Regions from separate parts of the Exiguobacterium sp. s125 genome, predicted to be linked through region 3. Evidence: riboswitches for the same ligand, from Rfam matches in the RefSeq annotation. Region 3 holds a riboswitch; each other region holds the start of a gene.
What was found. Region 3 has a riboswitch for lysine ahead of KNQ05_RS13095 (amino acid permease). Riboswitches for the same ligand answer to the same signal wherever they lie in the genome.

Region 1 (4,281 bases), on a different contig from region 3:
ATTACGGCATGCATAAAGAGACGGTCAAAGATCTTGTCCTGTTCCACTCGGCAAAAGAGAAGAAGCTGGTCACGCTCGCTGAATACGTCGCGGCGATGCCGGAAGATCAAAAATACATTTACTATGCTTCAGGGGAAAGTACGGACCGTTTAGATAAGTTGCCACAGTCGGAGCTTGTCAAAGACAAAGGGTTCGACATTCTGTACTTTACGGAAGAAATCGATGAGTTCGCGATTCAAATGTTGCTCAACTATGAAGGAAAAGAATTTAAATCGGTTACGAGCAGTGATCTTGGCATCGAGCAAGCGGATCAAGCAGAAACGACCGAAACACAAGTCGAGATGTTTACAGCGATGCAAGAAGTGCTTGCTGGGCAAGTCAAAGAAGTCAAAGCTTCTTCACGCTTAAAATCACATCCGGTCTGCTTCGCGACGGATGGTGCCGTTTCGATTGAAATGGAGAAAATTCTTAAATCGATGCCGAACAACCAAGATGTTTCAGCCGTGAAAATTTTAGAGTTGAACACGTCGCATGACGTCTTCCAAGCCATTGAAACGGCCTTTAAAGAAGACCGTACGAAATTTGAACGCTATACGAAATTAATGTACCAACAAGCGTTGCTCATGGAAGGCTTGCCAATCGAAGATCCAGTTGCGTTTGCAAATGAAGTGTGTGCCTTGATGGTGTAAGAATGATCGCTTCAGCGTGTAGACAAACGCTTATGAAGCGTGAACATGCGATATCGAATTGCAATTCGTTCGTGCTTTCCTGTATTTCTCTCACGGTATTACCTAAAAAGCATCACGTTTCGTTGACTCCTACGGGGAAAAGTGCGTTTTTAACGCACTTTCAGAGGCAGGCAAGACCCTGCTCGTTGTCCGTGAGGATCAAGGAGCAACGGCTTGCGCCTCGCCCGAGGAAAGCAACGAAAAAAAGACGCTTTTTATTTCTCCATACCATGTTGTCTACAACTTAAAAAAGGGATTGCACATCACGGTAGATGGCAATCCCTTCTTTTTTTCTCGTCTCGGCTAAGCTGAGCGTTATTTTTTTATTATTCAGCGCGAAGTTCAGTTGGTACTTTGCCGCGTTTCGAGACGACATTCAGGACGACGAGTGCGAGTAAGAAGGCGATAAGTGCACCGATGAAGCCGATGATTGATGAATCGGTTAAACCGAGCACAAGGTAGCCGACTGCCGATGTCGCTGCACCAACCAACGCATACGGAAGTTGTGTCGTGACGTGATCGATATGATGCGAACCGGCACCTGTCGAACTGAGAATCGTCGTATCGGAAATTGGTGAACAGTGGTCTCCGAAGACGGATCCGGCAAGAACGGCAGCGAGCGTCGGAAGTAAGAGATTCGGTTCGACCGCCATGATGAGGTCAGCACCGATCGGCAGCATGATACCGAATGTTCCCCAACTTGTACCTGTCGAGAATGCCATTAAGCTTGCAATCAAGAACAATAAGAAGGGGAGGTACGAAGCAGAAATCGACTTACTGACGAAGCTTGCTAAGTACTCACCTGTTTTCATGTCACCGATAACAGCGATGATTGTCCAAGCGAATAATAAGATGACGACAGCAGGCCACATGGATTTCATCCCAGCCCAGATGCTGTGTCCGTATTCGCGCGCCGGGATTTTCCGACCAATCAACATCAGGAAAGCAACGACTAAACTGATGACGACACCAGCAACGAGTGAACGTGTTACGTCTGTCGCTTCAAATGCACCAATCAACGTAAATGCACGATTGTCAGCAGCGAGTGCCTGAGCACCGGTAAAGAGTAATGCGGAAACCGTTGCAATGACGAGAACGATAATCGGAACGACGAGGTCACGTACTTTTCCACCTTCGTGTTCTTTGACTTCCTCTGCCATCCCCATCGGTGTTCCTTTACTTGCGTCGAAAAGTTCACCTTTTAATGCACGAAGTTCATGCGTCCGCATCGGTCCGACCGCAATCCCTGTGTACGCGATGTAAAGCGTCAGCAATAGAGCGAAAATCGCATAGAAGTTGAGTGGCACGATCATCATGAAAGCACTGAATGCGGAATACTCCGTAATCGAATGTGTCGTCAAGATACCCGCGATGATTGAGATGATGAACGCTCCCCAACTTGAAAGCGGGCTGATGACACAGACTGGAGCAGCCGTCGAGTCAATAATATAAGCAAGTTTTGCACGCGAGACGCCACGACGGTCCGTTAACGGACGACTGACATTCCCGACAGCAAGACTGTTGAAGTAATCATCGATGAAGATTAAAATACCTAAACCAAATGCTGCGAGGCGAGCGCCGCGCGCTGTCTTGACGTGTGTTGTTGCCCATTCACCGAAGGCATGTGCACCGCCCGATGTTTGGATAAGCGTCGATAGAACACCGAGTAATAGTAAGAAGATGAGTAATAAGACGTTCCATTCATTTAACGCCCCATCCGCCCAAAATAGACTAAAGATGTTTTTGCCGAGATAGACGACCGTATCGATTGGATTAAGGCTATGCAGCAATAAAGCACCAATCAAAATACCGACACCAAGTGAAATAACGACTTTGCGCGTCACGATTGCAAGTGCGATTGCAATGACAGCTGGAATGAGCGCAACGATTGAATCTGAATAATTGACCATTGTGTGGTTCCTCCTCTTTTTTTAGAAGATGAGACCCATTGCATATAAAAAAGCAAGGGCACCGGCAACAAAGCCGACACCCTTGCTGGATGCGTCTTTCTTAGCCGAATTGGAGCGCTCCATACAAAACACGTATGGCAATCGAACGGGTATTTCCCAATTCGACCAGTACCATCAAGTCAGACACTTGACGATACTTCGGCAGCATTACCTTTCCTTGATCGTCCTCGTTGTCATCCTCAGATCAAATACTCATTAAGACCGCGCCTCTACCTCATCGATAGAATAGTCATATTCTTTTAATAAGAAAACCTTATCATATTTCAGAAAAAAGTTTCAAGTCTGTTTTTAAAAAAAGTAGTAAAGTCTGTTCAAAAGGAACAATGAAGTTATTCGGCGTTCATCCGATTTAAATGGGCAGCACCGATGACACCGGCATTTCCTTCCAATGCAGCTAAGCGAATGATTGTTTTTTGACGTAACGTCGGGTAGAGACGGGCATTGACGGCTTGTAAGAGCTCTTCCCAAAATAAATCGGCGGAAGCCGTAACACCGCCACCGATGATGACGGCTTCCGGATCAAGTGTGTGAATGATGTTCGCTACGCCTGTTGCTAAATGATTTACGAAACGAAGCCTTTCCTGTGTATTGCCAAGAAGTTGTGCAATAGAAGATTCATTTAATGAATCAGCCCGCGTCTGAAGAGCCGTACCGCTTGCTAATCCTTCGAGTGAGCCTTTGTTCAAGACGTGATGTTCCGGTCCAGAAGCATCGATGATCGTATTTCCGATTTCACCAGCATATCCGTGTGCGCCTCGAATCAACGTCTTTTGATAGACATATCCACCACCGATTCCTGTACTGACTGTCATGTAATAGATGGATGTATAGTCTTGTCCTGCCCCGAACAATGCTTCGCCGAGCGCGGCGGCATTTGCATCATTTTCAAGGGAAACCGGGATGTTGAAGAACTCTTCTAACGGGCGAACTAAATTTACATCGTCCCAACCCGGCAGGTTCGGAGGTGACAATAGCCGACCCGTTGCTGCATCAAGCGGACCAGGCGCTGCGATACCAATTCGTTCGACTTCAAATTCTTCAAGTAGCTTTTGGATGGCTTGTCTTAAATGTTTAATTGTATAGTCCGGGCCAGCAGCCGCCTCTGTCAAAAATCGATATTGTTTTACGACATGGTGCTGATTGATTGCGGCAACACGCGTGTGAGTCCCACCAAGATCAATTCCGATGAGAAGTCGTTGTTTCGGTGTTGGATTTGGACCAGTCAATAGAAGTTTCCCCTTTCCAGAAACGGTACAAGTTACTTTTGCCGGAATCAGAACCGTGTCTCCGGCGGTATAACGCAATTGGTTGATGATCAGCGTGCCACTGATGATAGTGATGACTTGGAAGGAAGTTCGTGGTGCAATCGTAATCATGTCATGGATGGCCCATTCCTCGACAAAAAAATAGGCGTTGGTTGTCAGTAATCTTGAACAAAAAGAGGTCGGTACATAAGGCTCCTCGTACTGGAAATGAGGAAATTGAATGACTTCGAGTGCTTCTTTAAGGTGGAGTTGACGCGGTTTGTTGGTCGAATGGTCAATTCGATCGTAATCGTACAACCGATACGTGGTATCAGAATT
Region 2 (4,281 bases), on a different contig from region 3:
GAATTATCGACGACAAGTGTTCCGTGTTCTGCCAGCAAGGGGGCATACTGTTCACTGATTGCTCCACCGGCTGCGAATAATGCGACGTCGATCCCGTGATGGATGATGTCTTCCGATAAAGCTGTAATCGTCACGTCCGTTCCATTAAACGAAACGACTTTTCCTGCTGATCGTTCTGAAGCATACGCCGACAGTTGACCGACTGGAAAATCGAGTTCCTTCAAGACTTGTAACATCTTTTGTCCGACGGCGCCTGTCGCACCGATGACTGCTACGTGGTACATGTTCATTCCTCCTTACAGGCTAAACGCGTTCGCGATCGCCGCGACCGTTCGTTCGATATCTGCTTGTGCGATTGTATACGAGATACTGATTTCTGATGTCGTGACTTGATAAAACGTGATGTTCTCGGCACGGAACGTCGCAAATAATTTTGATGCGACGCCCGTTGCGTCACGCATTCCGATTCCGACGACCGATAACTTGGCATGCTCGTTATGACGATCGACTTTAACGGTCGGAAAACGATCGATGATATCTTTCAGTGCCTCTTCGAGAAACTCTTCTTCATCGAGTGGACAAGAGAACGAGAGGAACACGTCACTATCAAAGGTCGTTTGACTGATCATGTCGATATTGACATGGCGATTCGATAACAATTCAAAAATGTCGGCGACTGCTGAATTGGTTTGTGGAACGTGTTTGATTGAAACCGTCAAAACATTTTTCGTTACACTGACGCTCGTGACTGCTTTTTGTTCCATCGTTTCTGTTGCCTCCATGATCCAAGTCCCTCTTTCCGATTCAAGTGTTTTCCCAACAAAGATATGCACGCCGTATTTTTTCCCGAGTTCGACGCTGCGCATCTCCATTACCTTCGACCCCAGTGCACTCATTTCCATCATTTCATCATATGAAATTTGTGGAATCGGCTGTGCCGCTTGATGAATCCGCGGATCCGCCGTATAGACACCGTCGACATCCGTATAGATTTCACAGCGCTTATCAAGGACGGCCGCTAAGGCGACAGCCGTTGTGTCTGACCCACCACGACCGAGTGTTGTAACATCCCCAAGCTCGTTGACACCTTGGAATCCGGCGACGATGACGACATCATAGGTTTCGAGTTTCTTTCGTAACAAGTCCCCGTCAATTTGTTTAATCTTACTTTTCGTATGAACCCCCATCGTGCTGATTCCTGCCTGCGCACCTGTTTGTGATAAGGCTTTTACTCCGACGGAATTTAAGGCGATGCTGAGTAACGAAATCGTTTGTTCTTCGCCGATTGCGAGCAATCGATCGAGTTCACGTCGTTCAGGACGATCCGTGATTGCTTGCGCTTGTGCGATGAGCGAGTCTGTCATCTTCCCCATCGCAGAGACGACGACCACTAATTTTTCACCTTGTTCTGTCCGATTTTTTAAATAATTCGCAATTGACTGAATCTGTTCGACAGTCGCGACCGAGCTACCACCAAATTTAAGTACAGTTGTCACAATCCTATCTCCTTTGTCCCGAAACAGAAAAAAACGACGGGCCGGTAGGAGCGTTCCTACGGCCCGTCGTTATCACGATCGGACAAACGAAGACAAAGTCTTTCGTTCTTTTACGTAAGATAGCGCTCCGAAACATCGGTTTCGGCAGTACAACGGATCTTAACCGTTGTACCAGCAAATGAGAAGAAGCATCTTTCTCATTCACTTCGGCGGATTTCCCCTTTCACATCACTCAGCATGCTCGCTTCAATAAATGATGTTACTGATGTCATCCGCGCCTCTATCTGTCGGTTGTTAGTTACAGTTATAGCAAACATTTTTTGTTAAATCCAGTCATTCGCTAAAATTTTTTCATTTTTCCGTTAATCCGCGAGTTTTTTCTTCGCTTGATCGAGTTGTACAGAAACAGCAGCAAAACCTGTCCCGCCGTAACTTCCTCTTCTTGCTACTGCTTGCACCGGGTCGAGGAGCGGATAAACATCTTCCGCGATGACGGAGTGGAACGTTTGATACGTTTCAAGCGTTAAATCTTTTAAGAAACAATTCGTCTGAACACAATGGAGGACCGCTTTTCCGACGATTTCATGCGCTTCCCGGAAAGGAACACCTTTTGTGACGAGATAATCTGCTAGTTCCGTCGCATTCGAGAAGTCTTGCATTGTCGCCTTCTTGAGCGCTTCTGTCTTAAACGTTGCTGATTCGAGCATTCCCGTAAAGATTTGAACGGATTGTAAAACGGTATCTGCCGTATCGAAGACACCTTCTTTATCTTCTTGCATGTCTTTATTGTAAGCGAGCGGTAATGCTTTCATCGTCGTCAGGAACCCCATCAGGTTTCCATAGACACGCCCTGTTTTTCCGCGAATCAATTCAGCGAAGTCCGGGTTTTTCTTTTGTGGCATCATGCTCGAACCCGTTGAAAATGCATCTGACAATTCGATGAATGAAAATTCTTGCGACGCCCAGATGATGATTTCTTCACAAAAGCGTGAGAGGTGCATCATGACCGTCGAAGCAATCCCGAGATATTCAATGACGAAGTCACGGTCCGATACAGCATCGAGGCTGTTCGGATAGACGTGCTCAAATCCGAGCAGTTCCGCTGACTTGAAACGGTCAATCGGGAATGTCGTCCCGGCGAGTGCCCCAGCACCGAGCGGCGAAATCCGAATCCGTTTCAAATTATCTGTCAGACGATCTACGTCACGGTCGAACATCCAAAAATACGCGAGTAGATGGTGTGCAAGTGAAATCGGTTGTGCCCGCTGTAAGTGGGTATACCCCGGCATGACGGTTTCGATGTGTACATCCGCCTGTTCCGTAATCACCGTCTGCAAGTTGCGGAGGCTTTCGATTAAATCAAGCACATGTTGTTCCATCCATAAATGTAAATCCGTCGCAACCTGGTCATTCCGACTTCTCGCTGTATGCAACTTCCCTGCGACCGGTCCGATTTGTTCCGTCAGCAACCGTTCGAGATTCATGTGGATGTCTTCGTCAGCAAGCGAATAGACATGTGTTCCAATCGAAGCTTGTAACGTCTTGAGACCCGCTTCGATTTTTTTCCATTCCGTCTCTTCTAGGATACCTTGTTGATACAACATATTGGCATGGGCGAGACTTCCTTCTAAATCAACTGCCGCAAGCTTTTGGTCGAATGAAATCGATGCCCCAAACGCTTCAGCCTGAGCGGAAGCCCCTTCTGTAAACCGTCCGCCCCAAAGTTTCGTCATTTTGTCACGCCTTCCTGCCGATGAACACTTGCGTGTGTCGCAATCGCAAGACCGTGCAATTTAATGAATCCTTTCGCTGCTTCATGATCGAACGCATCTTCTTTCGTATACGTCGCAAGCTTCTCGTCATAAAGTGACACCGGTGACTGACGTCCTGTGACCGTCGCATTCCCTTTGTAGAGTTTGACCCGTACTTCGCCCGTGACGTCTTGTTGCGTCGCTTTTAAGAATGCTTTCAGACCTTTCGTTAACGGTGCGTGGAACAAACCGTTGTAGATTGTTTCTGCATATTGTTGACTTAAAATCGGTTTGAAGTGAGCGACGTCTTTCGTCAATGTGATGGTCTCGAGTGCGGCATGGGCTTTTAGCAAGACCGTTGCTCCCGGGCATTCATACACTTCCCGCGATTTGATTCCGACGAGACGGTTCTCGACGTGGTCAATCCGTCCGACACCATGTGCTCCGGCGATGATGTTGAGTTCTGTAATCAACTTCGCCAGTGGGTAGACTGTTCCGTTGATTGAAGTCGGAACACCCGCTTCAAAACCGATAATGACTTCTTCTGCTTGATCCGGTGCTTCTTCCGGTGCGACCGTCAGTGCATAAGCATCTTGCGGCGGTTCTGTCCAAGGGTTTTCAAGGACACCACATTCGTTACTCCGTCCCCAAAGGTTCATATCGATTGAATATGGGCTGTCGAGATTGATTGGAATCGGGACATTGTTGTCTTTTGCATAAGCGATTTCCTCTTCACGTGACCATTTCCATTCCCGTACAGGGGCGATGACTTCCAGTGAAGGATCGAGTGCTGCGACCGAAACTTCAAACCGGACTTGGTCATTTCCTTTTCCTGTACAACCATGTGCAACGGCCGTTGCGCCATGTTGATGCGCAACTTCGACGAGCTTTTCAGCAATCAGCGGGCGAGACAGTGCCGAAATCAGTGGATACGCGCCTTCGTAGTGGGCGCCGTATTGAAGTGCTGGTAAGACGAATTCATTTGCGAATTCTTCTTTGACATCAAGAACAATCGATTCGACGGCTCCGACGAG
Region 3 (4,281 bases):
TAGTCGGATATAACGTTAGATTACGCTTGACGGAATTCCAGCTGTTTCGTATAAATCGTACTTTGGTTACGTCCGTGCTCTTTTGAAGCATAGAGTGCTTTATCCGCTTGTTGCAATGCTTCGAGTGATGTATGGGATCCACCCGAATGGGCAATTCCTAACGAAATCGTAATCTTCAAATCAGGTACATGTGCAGTCGGGAACAGGTTACGGGCGACTGTCGTCCGCGCTAATTCAGAGATTTTTTTCGCATCCTTCAATGATGTGTTCGGTAAAATGATCAAAAATTCTTCTCCACCGTACCGACCGACTAAATCATCCGGACGTACAATAGAGGCAAGTGTCGTTCCGAGTTGCCGCAACACATCGTCGCCGGCATCATGACCATATGTATCGTTAACGTGTTTGAAGAAATCGATATCGATCAGGATAAGTGAATATCCATCGTCATCCGATCCGACGAGTGATAGGGAGTCGTCCAGACGTCGGCGATTAGCGAGACCCGTCAAGGCGTCGGTCATCGCAAGTTTTTGCTGGTACTGGATATTTTCAAAATGTCGTCGCAGTTCGGCTAATAAGCGATAGGTGACGAGGCCGGCTAATAAATTAAAGAAAATGTACGTAACCGATACTTTGAAAAACGTTTCCCAACTGTTTGTCAGTGCATAGATAGCTGGTAACGAATAGAGAATACCGATTCCGATCATTAATTCAAAAGTCAGCAATGTATTACGTAAAAATCTGCGTGCTATGCCAATTGTCAAAATGAATAAAATCATGATGACGGAAGCGAGAATCGCTCCTTCGATTTGATCAGCAGGTGTAATTAAAAAACGCGTTCCGATAATCATGACTCCCGTGATGAAGGCACTAGGCAATCCGCCAAATAATGTGGCAATCGCGACAGGAATGATACGTAAGTCAATCCGGGCAATATCAATTTGAATGCTGTTGAACATGAGGAGTACAGCAATTGCACCAGCTACACAACCTAAAATAAGGCGTGATTCAAGCTTTGATTTTGGTGTAATTCTTGGTTGATTTCGAAAAGGTAAAAATAAAAGCGTGATCGTCGTGAATAAGAGACAAAAATTTATGATGAAGTTATTCATAATAGACAACAAATCCTCCCAACTCCCCCTGCAGTATACTTCCAATTATATACTTTGAGTATACTCGTTCTACTAACGGTATAGGAGGTCTGAATGTTTAGAATAAAAAAAGAAAAACAGAATAAAACCTCTGTCCTTCTCTTGATTTTTAATTTATTAATTGGATGAGACGACTTCTTCATCCATTGTCGCGAGGATTTTATCAAATACATGGATCATCACGTTCAGTTCCTCTTCAGACAAAGTGCCGAATCGCTCCTGAAGATATTTGCGACGGACGACTTCGAGATTCCGAAAAGCGGCCTCTCCCTCGTCAGTCAAGGCAAGGACGATTGAACGACGATCTTCCGTCGAACGTGTCCGTGTCACAAAACCGGTCTTATAAAGTTTATCTGTCAAAGCGGTGACCTGACTTGTCGCAAGTTCGAACTGTTCCGCGAGTAATGTCGGACGCTGGGGGCCGTTTTCAGATAAGCTACGTAAGATGAAGAATTCACTTCGCGTTGCAGTACCTTCAAACAGTTGATTCAACTCACGGCGCAACGTCCGGAGAATCACGCGCATTTGTTCTTCTAATCGATATGTCAATTGGTCATGTTGTTCTTGTCCCATCTGAGCAACATCCTTTCTGTACTACCTTCTACCATTTAGTGTACTAAAAATATCGGAATTTTACTATGAGCACGGTAGGATTCAAAAATATAAATTGACAAACAAGAAACATATTATGTACTATGTCGAAGTAATGAATTAGTAAATCAACTTAATTAGTTCTCACTCAACCAGTGGGATGGAGGTTGCGATTCTTATGAGTCGGGTTACGGATGTCGTCAAGCGGCAGATGAAATAGCTCAAAAGGAAGAATTGCCGAAATCGTAGACTACTTTGAAAGTCAGCGATTGGGATTAGATCAAACAGGTCTAATACTGTCATGAACCGTTTGCGGTTTATGGGGAGCTATCTTTCACGACGGTAGAATGAGACGCATCATCGATATGTTGCGTTCTCATCTTCCTCTTGGAAGGTGAGGGCGCTTTTTTACGCCCTCTCAAAAATTATAAAAAGAGAGAAGCGACAGACATGAACAATTTACAACAGCAACAACAACCCCTCGATTCCACAGCAGAAGGGCTACAACGAGGGCTTCAAGCCCGGCATATGTCGATGATTGCAATTGGCGGAGCGATTGGGACCGGTTTATTCATCGCGTCAGGTGCCTCTGTTGCAGCGGCAGGACCGGGCGGTGCGTTACTTTCTTATACAATCGTCGGATTGATGGTCTACTTCTTGATGACGAGCCTTGGGGAGATGGCCGCCTATATGCCGGTCGCAGGATCGTTCTCGACGTACGGGACGAAGTTCGTCGACCCTTCATTCGGGTTCGCCTTAGGATGGAACTACTGGTACAACTGGGCCGTCACGATTGCCGTCGAGCTCGTCGCAGCACAAATCGTCATGCATTACTGGTTCCCGAACATTCCGGGCGTCTATTTTAGCGCGCTGTTTTTACTTTTAATGATTGGATTAAATTATTTTTCGGTCAAAGGATTCGGTGAAGCCGAGTACTGGTTTGCGATGATTAAAGTCGTCACGGTCATCGTGTTTCTTGGTGTAGGAGTCGCGATGATTTTTGGTATCTTTACTTCGGAGCCACCAGCAGGCTTCAAAAACTTTGGCTTAGGTGATGCACCGTTTGTCGGAGGGATTCCAGCTGTCATCGGTATCATTCTTGTCGCAGGTTTTAGCTTTCAAGGGACGGAGCTCGTCGGAATCGCAGCAGGTGAGTCGGAAGATCCGGAAAAAAATGTCCCGAAAGCAGTTAAACAGGTGTTTTGGCGCATTTTATTATTTTATGTATTTGCGATCTTCGTCATCGGAATGTTGATTCCATACACAAGTCCGAGCCTTGTCTCAAATGATATTACGGATGTTGCCGTCAGTCCGTTCACACTCGTCTTCGAAAAAGCAGGACTCGTGTTTGCAGCAGCATTGATGAATGCGGTCATCTTGACGTCCGTCTTGTCTGCCGGGAACTCCGGGATGTATGCTTCAACCCGGATGCTCTACACACTGGCACGACAAGGTGATGCACCGAAACTGTTTGCGAAAGTCTCAAAAAACGGTGTGCCGCGGAATGCGTTACTCGCGACAGGGACAATTGGTGCACTTTGTTTCTTGACATCGATGTTCGGCGGACAAGTTTATCTTTGGTTACTGAATGCTTCCGGAATGACAGGATTTATCGCGTGGCTCGGGATCGCGATCAGCCATTACCGTTTCCGAAAAGGTTTCGTCGCCCAAGGGCATGCGTTACGTGACTTACCGTACGTTGCACCGGCGTTCCCGTTTGGTCCGCTATTCGCATTTGGCCTATGTTTCCTCGTTATCGTTGGGCAAAACTATGCCGCGTTCCTCGCTGATCAAATCGACTGGGTTGGGATTGCAGCAACGTATATCGGAATTCCGTTATTCTTGGTCTTTTGGCTCGGACATAAAGTCAAACACCGGACATCGGTTGTCCGGTATGATGAGATGGAGTTTCCGAAGCATCCGAAAAAATAATAGTATAAGCTAAAGGACCCTCTCGCTTACGAGAGGTCAGACTATAAGCAAAGTGTTATCGGGAATCGGGAGATCAAGCGTCTTTTTTCGTTGCTTTCCTCGGGCGAGGCGCAAGCCGTTGCTCCTTGATCCTAACGGACAATGAGTAGGGTCTTGCCTGCCTCTGACAGTGCGTTGAAAACGCACTTTTCCCTTAGGAGTCAACGAAACATGACGCTTTTTAGGTAGTATCGTGACGGATTGTCTCTCGTTATCGCATGTTTACGCTTCTTAATAGTTTGTCTACACACAAAAACCCTCTCACTTGCGAGAGGGTTATTTGTGTATAAAAGAACCGAGTGGTTTTCCGAAAGGTTTTTTTAGTTTCTTTCCATGATATGTCCCTGCAAGTATGTCAATCCGTAATTGGATTATTTCTTTTTAATAATTTTATTTTTATCTAAAAATATTGTTTCAATAAAGTAAAAATAAGGAATAAATTCTTTACGGTAAACCTACTAAAACGATTGAGATGGAGGAAGTGTGAAATGAGTACATATGAATTGATTTTGACACTGGGTTCGGCCGCGTTCTTCATGGCGCTCGTTGCTTATGTATCCTATCGCAT

Region 1: it holds a riboswitch for lysine, as region 3 does, so the genes downstream of both, KNQ05_RS10580 (Na+/H+ antiporter NhaC family protein) here and KNQ05_RS13095 (amino acid permease) in region 3, are expected to answer to the same signal.
Region 2: it holds a riboswitch for lysine, as region 3 does, so the genes downstream of both, KNQ05_RS11165 (aspartate kinase) here and KNQ05_RS13095 (amino acid permease) in region 3, are expected to answer to the same signal.

What each region holds. Positions count from the first base shown of each region.
Region 1 is NZ_JACSMI010000003.1:177,887-182,167, reverse strand. Features, by position in the region: gene htpG (molecular chaperone HtpG) at 1-689, shown strand, start outside; gene KNQ05_RS10580 (Na+/H+ antiporter NhaC family protein) at 1,055-2,638, opposite strand; lysine riboswitch at 2,743-2,918, opposite strand; gene KNQ05_RS10575 (type I phosphomannose isomerase catalytic subunit) at 3,028-4,281, opposite strand, start outside.
Region 2 is NZ_JACSMI010000004.1:45,210-49,490, reverse strand. Features, by position in the region: gene KNQ05_RS11170 (aspartate-semialdehyde dehydrogenase) at 1-284, opposite strand, end outside; gene KNQ05_RS11165 (aspartate kinase) at 297-1,496, opposite strand; lysine riboswitch at 1,609-1,787, opposite strand; gene argH (argininosuccinate lyase) at 1,859-3,229, opposite strand; gene KNQ05_RS11155 (argininosuccinate synthase) at 3,226-4,281, opposite strand, start outside.
Region 3 is NZ_JACSMI010000006.1:56,548-60,828, forward strand. Features, by position in the region: gene KNQ05_RS13085 (GGDEF domain-containing protein) at 21-1,112, opposite strand; gene KNQ05_RS13090 (MarR family winged helix-turn-helix transcriptional regulator) at 1,269-1,724, opposite strand; lysine riboswitch at 1,896-2,080, shown strand; gene KNQ05_RS13095 (amino acid permease) at 2,193-3,674, shown strand; gene KNQ05_RS13100 (solute:sodium symporter family transporter) at 4,202-4,281, shown strand, end outside.